2 linked regions of the Tahibacter amnicola genome follow. The protein of the gene in region 2 interacts with the protein of the main gene of each other region in a pairwise test. Links are inferred from orthologs where the notes say so. Each region holds a gene or a part of one and is shown on either strand. Other genes may lie near its edges.

Evidence for each region. The genes of interacting proteins can lie anywhere in the genome.
Region 1: the proteins of N4264_RS23755 (region 2) and mrcB interact in binary tests that used the Escherichia coli proteins (3 or more experiments, as listed by UniProt). The link is inferred for Tahibacter amnicola from one-to-one orthologs.

What each region holds. Positions count from the first base shown.
Region 1 is NZ_CP104694.1:5,746,792-5,753,473, reverse strand. What follows is about bases 1,148-4,114. They hold mrcB (penicillin-binding protein 1B), read left to right. Parts: upstream 1,148-1,468; coding sequence 1,469-3,760; downstream 3,761-4,114. Other genes in these bases: N4264_RS22705 (tetratricopeptide repeat protein), read left to right, coding at 3,809-4,114. Outside these bases: more of N4264_RS22705, read left to right, coding at 4,115-4,333; DNA repair helicase YoaA, read left to right, coding at 4,339-6,246; N4264_RS22695 (hypothetical protein), read right to left, coding at 6,506-6,682. UniProt on the Escherichia coli protein: Cell wall formation. Synthesis of cross-linked peptidoglycan from the lipid intermediates.
Region 2 is NZ_CP104694.1:6,008,489-6,013,186, reverse strand. Bases 1-2,976 are described here. They hold N4264_RS23755 (peptidoglycan D,D-transpeptidase FtsI family protein), read left to right. Parts: upstream 1-588; coding sequence 589-2,364; downstream 2,365-2,976. Other genes in these bases: N4264_RS23750 (UDP-N-acetylmuramoyl-L-alanyl-D-glutamate--2,6-diaminopimelate ligase), read left to right, coding at 2,361-2,976; ftsL (cell division protein FtsL), read left to right, coding at 245-517; rsmH (16S rRNA (cytosine(1402)-N(4))-methyltransferase RsmH), read left to right, coding at 1-248. In the rest of the region: more of N4264_RS23750, read left to right, coding at 2,977-3,833. UniProt on the Escherichia coli protein: Essential cell division protein that catalyzes cross-linking of the peptidoglycan cell wall at the division septum. Required for localization of FtsN.

The sequences.
Region 1 (6,682 bases), 260 kb from region 2 along the record:
ACTGCCAATAGGCCGGTGCCCGCTGTGCAAACTCGAAGTCAGCGTCAGCGGCCGCCAGGTCGGCGACGCGCTGTGCGTCGTCGAAGGGCAGGGTGGTATCGCCAAAGTCGCGGTGCAGCAGCGGCCACAGCGGATAACAGTCGTGCGTGACGACAAACGTCGGCAGCCCCGAGCGCAAGGCATCCAGGCTGTGACCGATCAGGGAGGAAACCACCACGGCATCCACCGCGTAGTCGCGCAGCACCGTGCGGAAGAAGCGGTTCCAGTCGCGGTGGGTGAGGTCGGTATCCGCGATTGGCCGCGGCAGGCGCAGGTGGCGCAGCGGTGGCTGGCAGAAGCTGCCGTCCAGCAGCTCCAGCGTGGCGCCGTACTCGCGGCGCGCAAAGCTGCCGCGCGCGACCATGACCAGATGGATGCGCTGCGTGTCTGCTGCCGCCATGTCGCGGACGAAGCGTTCCGCGCCGCCGCCCCAGCCGTGCAGCACATGGAGGATGACCGGGCGGCTGTCCAGTCCGGCCTTGGCGGGCAGGAACGCCGGGGTTGCCAGGGCATGGGAGACCCGTTCCCGCAGCTCGCCCAGCGGCCCGGCCGGCGCTCCATCCGCCGGCTTGAGCCGTTGCGCGGAATCGGCGACGTACAGTCCATCGACCAGGACACAGCGCGCGGGGGCCAGCGCCTGCGGCGCCAGCCGGTCGCTGATCGGGGCCAGGTCAGCAGTGGCCAGCCAGCGTCCTTTCCAGGCGCTGATTAGCGGCGAAAGGGCGCTGGCTTCGACCACCGCGCGGCGGGAGTAGGCATGGCACAGCGCATCGATGCGCTCGACCGTGGCCGGGATATCGATGCCTGGCGTGCAGCCGGGTGTCACGTCGTCCAGCGGGGTGGCGGCAACGATGTCATCACCGGCGTCCAGGGCGCGGATCAGGCGCGGCAGCCACGCCTCCGGCAGCGTCGTGCCGGCGCGCAGCAGTACGACATCGAACCCCGGCTGGATCGCGCGGGCGGCGGCCAGCAGGTCGGCGGGCGTTTCGGCATTGCCGCTCAGCGGCAGGAAGGGAGCCGGTGCCGTCTGCGTGGCCAGCAGCACGGTTTGCGGCGCGACGGAGCGCGCAAGGGTCTGCCACCAGCCCGGATCGGCCGGGAGGCCATGGACGACGAGACAGGCGGAAGTTCGGTCGCTAGCGGTCAGGGGCACGGATTCGACAGTTCCTTGGTGCGCATACGAAAACGTACGCGGCTGAATGAAACGGGCCGTCCCCGGCGGACCCGGCCGGTCCGCAGCCTGGGCCGGTCGCGGAGGGGGCCATCGGTGGGCCGCCGCGACTCGGCGTCTTTCCGGACGTCGGGCCAAGCGCGCGATTATCCCGAATCGCGACTGAAGATTGAACCGCAGCGGGCCGGGCGGGGCGTCCCGGTCAGGCGGGGGCTTTCGGGTACACTTCCGGGGTCATCCGCTGAGTCTGCCAGTCCCTTGTCATTCCTCGTCCGCAGTGCCGCCGTCGCGCGCTTTGCCTGGCGCTGGCTGCGCGCCCCGTTCTGGTTGGGTTTCGGGTTCATCGTTGCGTTCGGCGTGCCCTACACGCTGTACCTGGATACACAGGTCCGGACGCGATTCGACGACCTGTCCTGGGAGACGCCCAGCCGCGTCTACGCCCGGCCGCTCGAGCTCAGCCCCGGCCTGCCGCTGGACGCGGCGACCCTGATCCTCGAACTGGAAGCCGCGCGCTACGACGAAGTGACCGGCGCGCGTAATCCCGGCAGCTTCATGCGCGACGGCGACCATTTCGTCATCGCCCGGCGCGCCTTCGCGGGCCTGGACGGATTCGAGCCGGCGCGCCGGATCGACGTGGTCCTCAGCCGGTCGCGCGTGGCCACGATCAAAGATCTGGACACCGGCAAGTCGCTCGACCGGGTGCGCCTGGATCCGGCGCGCATCGCCACGCTGTACGGGGCGGAGCAGCAGGAACGGCGTGTCGCCAAGCTGGGTCAGATGCCACCGCTGCTGGTGTCGGGACTGCAGGCCGTCGAGGATCGCGATTTCAAGCATCACCACGGCGTGGCGCTCAAAGCGATCATCCGCGCCATGTGGGCCAATGCGATGGCCGGACACGTCGTGCAGGGCGGTTCGACGCTCACCCAGCAGTTGGTCAAGAATCTCTTCCTGGACCGCACGCAGAACCTGATGCGCAAGGGCAACGAGGCGCTGCTGGCGCTGATCATCGAGGCCCGCTACGACAAGCAGCGCATCCTCGAAGCCTATGTGAACGAGATTTTCCTGGGCCAGCAGGGTGGCCAGGCCGTGCATGGATTCGCGGCGGCCAGCGAGTTCTATTTCGGCCGCGAGCTCAACACGCTGCGGGCGCATGACGTGGCGCTGCTGGTCGGGTTGGTCCAGGGGCCGAGCTACTACGACCCCCGGCGGTATCCCGAGCGTGCTCTGGGCCGGCGCAACCTCGTGCTGCAGATGTTCTACGACACCGGTCTTCTCAACGAGGACGAGCTGGCGCGGGCCAAGGCCGCTCCACTGGGCGTGGCTGAAGGCGCCGGACTGGCGCGCAATCGGTTTCCGGCCTTCCTCGACCTGGTCCGCGCCCAGCTCAAGCGCGAGTACGACGACAAAGCCCTGCGCGGGGCTGGCCTGACAGTGCTGACGTCGCTTGCGCCATCCACGCAGATGCTTGCCGAGAAGGCCGTGCGCGACACGCTGGCGGCACTGGGCAAGGCGCAAAAAGAAACGCAGGCGGCCATGGTGGTCACCGGCGCGAGAAATGGGGAAGTCCAGGCGGTGGTGGGGGATCGGGATCCGGACGAACCGGGGTTCAACCGCGCGATCGATGCACGCCGGCCGATCGGATCCCTGGTCAAGCCGTTCGTGTATCTGGTGGCGCTGGCGCAGCCGCAACGCTATTCGCTCGCCACCATCATCGAAGACGCGCCGATTTCGCTGCCGCAGCCCAACGGCAAGACCTGGATGCCGCAGAACTCGGACAAGATCGCCCACGGCCGTGTCGCCCTGGTCGATGCCCTGGCCAATTCGTGGAATCTCTCCACGGTGCGCCTGGGCATGATGGTTGGCGTCGACCGCGTGCGCACGCTGCTTGCTTCATTCGGCATCAACGCCGATGTCAACCCCAATCCGTCGCTGCTGCTGGGTGCGCAGGAATACGCGCCGGTGGAAGTTGCGCAGTTGTATCAATATTTCGCCGCGGACGGCCACGCGCTGCCGGTGATCGCGGTGCGCGGCGTGCTCGACAAGGATGGCCGCGCGCTGCACCGCTACAGCGTCAAACCCGGTGCGGGCGATTATGTGGAAGCAGCCAGGCTGGTAAGCTACGCGCTGCAGCAGGTGATGACCAGCGGTACGGCCAGTGTCGTGGGCAGCAGCGAGCTGGCCTCGCTCAACGCCGCGGGCAAGACGGGCACCAGCGATGACTCGCGCGACAGCTGGTTCGCCGGCTACACCGGCGACCACCTGGCGGTGGCCTGGGTCGGCCGGGACGACAACAAGCCGACCGGGCTGTACGGCTCGACCGGTGCGTTGCGCATCTGGATGGCGCTGTTCCAGAAGTTGCCGACGCGTCCGCTGGATATTCCGATGGACCAGGGGATCGAACTGGTCTGGATCGATCCGGCGTCCGGGCAGCGCACGCAGCAGGACTGCGACCAGGCGCGCCAGCTGCCCTTCCTTGCCGGCTACGCGCCGAGCGAGGAGAAAAGCTGCGCCATGGACCAGTTGCGCGATTGGTTCGGCGGCGCAAACTGATGGCGTCGGTCTCCGGCACCCGGTGCGACAGATGAGAAAGAGGTAGAAATGAATTCTGCAAGAACGAGTTTCCAGCTGTGCGTGCTCGCTTTGGCGCTGGTCGCACTCGGCGCGTGTTCCACGCCGGCACCGCCGGCGCCGCAGCCGACGCGGCCGGACCGCGACCTGGTCGGTGAGATCCGCGCCGCGGGAAGCGCGACCGGTTCGGCCATCGAGGTGCAGCCGCTGCGCGACCCGGCCGTGGACGGCTTCGTCAAGCAGGCCGGTGAACTGGAAGCCGCCGGCAAGTACAACGACGCCATCGGCGCGCTCGATCGCGCCCTCAAGGTGGCGCCGGACGCGCCGGAACTGCTGCAGCAGAAGGCCGAGCTCTTCATCGCGCTGCGCCAGTACGATCATGCCGAAACGCTGGCGCGCAAGTCGTTTGAGCTGGGACCCAAGCTGGGCAGCCTCTGTGCGCGCAACTGGCAGACGGTGGTGGAAGTGCGGCGCATGGCCAACGATTCGGTCAGCGTCGAGAGCGCCAAGGCGCAGCTGGCCTCGTGCCGCATTGCGCCGCGCGTGCGGATGTAGGACGCGTGCGTAGCGACCCTCGGCAGCTGCTCGGCGCGGACGGCCCCTTTGCACGTGAAGTTCCCGGATTCGCCCCGCGCGAATCGCAACAGGTCATGGCCGCTGCCGTGGCCGAGGCGATTGACGACCGGCATGTCCTGATCGCCGAAGCGGGCACCGGCACCGGCAAGACCTTTGCCTATCTGGTGCCGGCCTTGACCTCCGGCAAGCGCATCATCGTTTCCACCGGTACGAAGACGCTGCAGGACCAGCTGTTTCATCGCGACCTGCCGCGTGTGCGCCAGGTCACCGGCGCGCGGCTCAAGACCAGCCTGCTCAAGGGCCGCGCCAACTACTTGTGCCTGTACCGGCTCGACCAGACCAGCCGGGACGGCCGGATGGTGTCGCGTGACGAAGTGGCGCACCTCAACCACCTGCGTGGCTGGTCCACGCGTACGGCCAGCGGCGATCGCGCGGAAGTGATCGAGGTGCCCGAGGATTCGCCAATCTGGCCGAAGGTCACTTCCACGACCGAGAATTGCCTCGGTGCTGATTGTCCGATGTTCAACGACTGCTTCGTGGTGAAGGCGCGCCGCGCCGCCCAGGAAGCGGACGTCGTGGTGGTCAACCATCACCTGCTGTTCGCTGACCTTGCCATCAAGCAGGAAGGATTCGGCGAAATCCTCCCCGGCGCACATGCCTTCGTGCTGGACGAGGCGCACCAGATTCCGGAGCTGGCCGGGCAGTTTTTCTCCGTGTCGTTCTCGGCGCGCCAGCTGCAGGAATTGTGTTCGGATACCGAGGCCGAATGCGCGTCGGTGACCGGTGCGTTCGCGATCCTGCGCGAGCCCATCGCAGCCGTCGTGCCCGCGCTGCGACGGGTGCGGCTGGCGCTGGACAAGTTGCCCCAGCGCGGCGCCTTCGCGGCGATCGAGGAAGACCGCTTCGCCATGGCGGAACTGCGTGTGCTGCAGGAGGCGCTGGTCACGCTCGACGCCGCGCTCGGTGGCCAGGCCGAACGTTCGCGCGGGCTGGAAAACATGCACGAGCGCTCGCAGGGCCTGGTTCAGCGGCTGGATCAGGTGCTCGATGGTACCGGTCACAATTGGATACATTGGTACGAATTGACATCGCAGGGGTTCAGCCTGCATGCCACGCCGTTGGACCTGGCGCCGCCGTTGCGCGCGCTGCGCCAACAGAGCCAGGCCGCCTGGATCTTCACCTCGGCAACCCTGTCGGTGGCCGGTGATTTCGGGCACTACTCGCGCCAGCTGGGCCTGGATGATCCGGTGACGCTGGGCTTGCCCAGCCCCTTCGATTACACGCGCCAGGCACTGACCTACCTGCCCAAAGGACTGCCCGATCCGAATGCGCCGGACTACACCGAGCGCGTGATCGCAGTGGCGCGGCCGGTGCTCGATGCCTCGCGTGGTCGAGCGTTCCTGTTGTTCACCTCGCACCGGGCCCTGCGACGCGCCGCCGAGCTGCTCGCCGGTGCACCATTTCCCCTGTTCGTGCAGGGCACGGCGCCGCGCCACCAGCTGCTCACCGATTTCCGCGCATCGGGCAATGGCGTGCTGCTGGGAGCGGCGAGCTTCTGGGAAGGCGTCGACGTCGCCGGCGAAGCACTCAGCTGCGTGATCATCGACAAACTGCCGTTTGCCGCGCCGGACGATCCGGTACTGGAGGCGCGTCTGAATGCGATGCGCGAAGCGGGCGGAAACCCGTTCGTTCAATGGCAGATTCCGTCGGCTGTCATCGCCCTCAAGCAGGGCGTGGGCCGATTGATTCGCGACGTGCACGACCGTGGCGTGCTGGTGCTGTGCGACCCGCGCCTGGTCACCCGCCCCTACGGCAAGCTGTTCCTCAAAAGCCTGCCGCCGATGCCGATGACCCGCGAACTGGCGGACGTGCAGGACTTCTTCCGTTCCTGACCGACGGAATCAGGGCATGTGTCATCGGTGCGCTGTGGCGTCGCCGACGGCAAAAAGGATGCCCGGCCTTGGGTGCACGCCTCCATTCGCCGGGACTGTTGCTTTGTATAGAAACAGCTTCTGTCGACTTGCCGGCGCCGCTCGTCGGCAATCCGTCGTGCGCGACGGCGTACCGGCATCGGGCGTGGGTGCTAGTGGCGCATAGAAAAAGCCCGGCACCAGGGCCGGGCTCTTACCCTCGGGGGAGGGGAGGAAACAATCAGGCGGCTTCGTTGCCCACCAGCGTCAGTTTTGGACGTGACGGCGGCGTGGGCGGAGTCACTGCCGGCCAGTCAGATTCGGACGGCTCGGGCAGTGCGTCGGCAAAACTCTGTTCGAAACGCTGGAAGCGGGCTTCGGCGGCACGGGCGACGCTGGCCGGGACCATGCCCGCGTC
Region 2 (4,698 bases):
GTCGCCGCCTGAAGCCCGGCGGACGCCTGGCGGTGATCAGCTTCCACTCGCTCGAAGACCGCATCGTCAAGCAGTACATCCGCACCCATTCCCAGCAAGCCCCGGCGCGGCGCGGCCTGCCGCCGCCAGTCGATGCGCCGCTGAGCCTGCGCGCTGTCGGCTCGGCCCGGTTCCCGAGCGATGCCGAAGTGGAAGCCAATCCGCGCGCCCGCAGCGCCGTGCTTCGCGTGGCGGAGAAATTGGGATGACCCAGGTCGGCTATTTCCTGTTCGCTCTCCTCACCCTGGCGGTCATCGCCAGCGGCATTGGCGTCGTCTACGAACGCCATCAGGGGCGCGTGCTGTTTGCCGAGCTGACGCGGCTGACGCGCGAACGGGACGAAATGAATTTCGAATATGGCCGGCTGCAGCTGGAGCAATCCACGCTGGCCGAACCCAACCGCATCGAGCAGGTCGCCCGCGGCCAGCTCGGCATGGACGCCGCGCCGCCCGCGGCGGTTGTCATCATTCGGCGCTGACGGCGATGTTGCTACCGGTTACACCACGCATGTCGAACGAATCGCAGGGCCGCAGTTCCACTGCGGCCGCGATGCGTGTCGCCACGCGCGTGCGGCCGGTAAACCTCAAGTCGCGCCTGTCCGTGGTGCTGATGCTGCTGACGCTGGCGTCAACCGGCCTGGTCGTGCGCGCGGTCGACCTGCAGGTCGTCCGCAAGGAGTTCTACCAGGGCCAGGGCGACGCCCGGTACCTGCGCGAAGTACCGATTCCCGTCTCGCGTGGCAGCGTCCTGGATCGCAACGGAGAGCCGCTGGCGGTGTCGACGCCCGTGGAGTCGATCTGGGCGAATCCGCAGGAACTGCTGCAGCACCCCGAGCGCGTGCCCGACCTCGCCCGTGCGCTGGGCATGGAAGGCGACGCGCTCAAGGACCGCCTGCGGCAACGGGCGGACAAGGAATTCATCTATCTGAAGCGTCACCTGAACCCGGATGACGCGGCCTCGATCCTCGCGCTGAAGATTCCGGGCGTGAATTCGCAGCGCGAGTTCCGCCGCTACTACCCCAGTGGCGAGGTGACGGCGCACGTCCTGGGATTCACCAACATCGACGATCGCGGCCAGGAAGGCCTGGAGCTGGCCTTCGACGAGTGGCTGGCCGGCAAGCCCGGCGCCAAGCGCGTTATCCGCGACCGGCTCGGGCATATCGTGGAAGACGTGGAACTGCTCAGTGAACCGCAGCAGGGCCGCGACCTCATGCTCTCGATCGATCGACGCATCCAGTACCTGGCCTATCGCGAGCTCAAGGAAGGCTTGCTCGAGCACGGTGCGAGCTCAGGTTCGATGGTGGTGCTCGATGCGCCGACAGGCGAAGTGCTGGCGATGGTGAACCTGCCTTCGTACAACTCCAACGCGCTCAACGGCGTGGATACATCGAGCCGCCGCAACCGAGCGATGACGGACCTGATCGAGCCCGGCTCGACGATGAAGGCCTTCACCGTGGCGGCCGCGCTGGAGAGCGGCAAGTGGAAGCCGGAAACACCGGTTGACGCCAACCCCGGAACGATGACCCTGGCCGGTCACCTGATCCGCGACACCACGAACAAGGGGCTGCTCGACGTCACCGGCGTGATCACGCACTCGAGCAACATCGGTGCGGCCAAGATTGCCCTGACCCTGCCCAACGACCATCTCTACGATCTGTTCAAGCGGTTTGGCTTCGGCGAGAGCACCGGCAGCGGATTTCCCGGCGAGGCCGCCGGTGTGCTGGCGCCGCCGAACAAGTGGGGCCCGGTGGAGAAGGCCACCATGTCCTATGGCTACGGGCTGTCCGTCACGCCGTTGCAACTGGCCCAGGCCTACGGCGGCCTGGCCAACGGCGGCCGGTTGCGCGCGCCGACCTTCGTGAAGGGTGCACAGAATCCGGAATCAGCCGTGCTGGATCCGACCCTGGCCCGCACCATCACCGGCATGCTCGAAACGGTGGTGACGCCGCAGGGCTCGGCGCTCAAGGCCGCTGTCCGCAACTATCGCGTCGCCGGCAAGACCGGCACCTCGCGCAAGGCCGTCGCCGGTGGCTACGAAAGCCGCTACATCTCTACGTTCGCCGGTTTCGTGCCCGCATCGAATCCGCGGCTGGTGGGCGTCGTGGTGATCCATGACCCCAAGGGCGTCTATTACGGCGGCCTGGTTTCCGCGCCGGTCTTCAGCAAGGTGATGGACGGCGCGTTGCGCCTGCTCGATGTGGCGCCGGACAACGTGCAGAAGTGGTACGCCGACGGCGCCGGCAACTGGGCGCCGATCCAGGCCGGCAATGCCGCGCCGGACTACGCGCCGGGCCAGACCAACTATGAGGAGGGCGTCCCGCAATGACGTCCCGCGCGATGCGCCTGTCCGAGCTCCTGGGCCCCGTGGCCGGTCCGCACGGCGACGTGCTCGTGAGTGGGCTCACCCTCGATTCGCGCGCGGTTGCGCGGGGCGATGCGTTTGTCGCGCTCCAGGGCGGCCGCTCGCACGGTATCGACTTCGCGGCCGTGGCCATCGAGCGCGGCGCGGTGGCCATCCTTGCCGAAGGCACAGCGGGGCCGGCCGTGACGCAGGGTGTTCCGACCCTCTGGATCGACGACCTGCGCACGCAGATCGGCTCCATCGCCGCCCGATTCCACGGTGAACCGACGGCGGCCCTGCAGGTCGTCGGCGTCACCGGCACCAATGGAAAAACCTCCACCGTGCAGCTGCTGGCCCAGGCGCTGACCGCGCTGGGGCACCCGGCCGCGAGCATCGGAACGCTGGGTGCCGGCCTGCACGGGCACATCACGGCGGGTGAGCGCACCACGCCGGATGCGATCAGCCTGCAGCGTCTGTTCGACGAATTCCGCCGAGCGGGCGCGACGCACGTGGCGATGGAAGTGTCGTCGCATGCGTTGGAACAGGGACGCGTGAACGCCGTGCATTTCGATACGGCCGTCTTCACCAACCTGACGCGCGATCACCTCGATTATCACGGCACGATGGACGCCTACGCCGCGGCCAAGGAGCGGCTGTTCCGTTGGCCGGCACTGCGCCATGCCGTCGTCAATATCGACGATGCCTTCGGCCGCGAACTGGCAGCGCGCATCGCGGGTACGATCGCCTGCGTCCGCACCGGCATCGACAATCCGGCCGCCGACGTGGTCGCGTCCGATCTGGTCCTGGATGCGGCCGGTATCCGTTTCCGCCTGGTGACACCGTGGGGTCGCGCCGTCGTCGCGACGCCGTTGCTGGGACGTTTCAACGTGGCGAACCTGCTGGGTGTGATCGCGGTGCTGGGCGTCCAGGGCATGAATTTCGACGCCATCATCCGCACCGTGCGCGACCTCACTCCGGTCAACGGACGCATGAATCGACTGGGCGGCGAGTCGGGCGAGCCACTCGTGGTGGTCGACTACGCCCATACGCCCGATGCGCTGGAGCAGGCGCTTGCGACACTCCGCGCGCACTGCGACGGCCGCCTGATCTGCGTGTTCGGTTGCGGTGGCGAGCGGGACGCGGGCAAGCGCCCCGTGATGGGCGCGATTGCCGAACGCCTGGCGGATGTGGCGATCGTGACCGACGACAATCCCCGCGGCGAAGATGGCGATGCCATCGTCGCGGCAGTGCGCGAAGGGTTCGCCGAGCCGGCGCGCGCCCTGGTCGAGCGCGACCGCGCCCGGGCGATCCGCCTGGCCATCGCGCAGGCACGGCCGGGCGATATCGTTCTGATTGCCGGCAAAGGCCACGAGCCCTACCAGGAAGTCGGCGGGCAGAAGTATCCGTTCGACGATCTCATCGTCGCACGCCAGATCCTGGAGGCGACCGCATGACGCCGCTGCGCCTGTCGGAAATCGCGCTGTGGACCCGCGGACGTCTGGTCGGCAGCGATGCCGCTATTGATACCGTAGTGACCGACTCACGCAAGCTCGCGCCGGGCGCGCTCTTCGTCGCCCTGGTCGGCGAGCAGCACGACGGCCACGATTTCGTCGATGCCGCCCAGGCGGCCGGTGCCGCCGCGGTGATGGTGAGCCGTCGCGTGACAGCGGACATTGCGCAGATTGTCGTCACGGACACGCTGGCTGCCCTGGGTGACCTCGCCAGCGCCGTGCGGGCGCCGAGCGCGGCCCGCGTGGTGGGCATCACCGGTTCCAACGGCAAGACGACGGTGAAGACGCTGACCGCCGCGATTCTCGGGCGACACGGCCGTACGCACGTCAATCCGGGCAATCTCAACAACGAGATCGGCCTGCCGCTGACCCTCCTGGCGATGCCGGCTGACACGCAGTACGCCGTGCTGGAGATGGGCGCGGGCAAGCCGGGTGATATCGACTACCTGGCGGCGATTGCGCGGCCGGATATCGGCCTGGTCAACAACATCGCCCCAGCCCACCTCGAACGTATGCTGAGCCTGGAGGGCGTGGCCGAAACCAAGGGCGCCATCTACGCCAACCTGCCGGCGGATGGCGTGGCGGTCATCAACGCCGATGACGCCTTTGCCCGCTTCTTCGCCGGCCTGGCCGGAACGCGCCGCGTCGTGCACTTCGGCATCGACAACGCCGCTGACATCTTCGCCCGGGACATTGAACTGGGCCAACGCTCGCGCTTCGTGCTGGTGACTCCCGCGGGTGAAACGACGATCGACCTGCCGCTGGCCGGACGCCACAACGTGGCCAATGCCCTGGCGGCGGCCGCGAT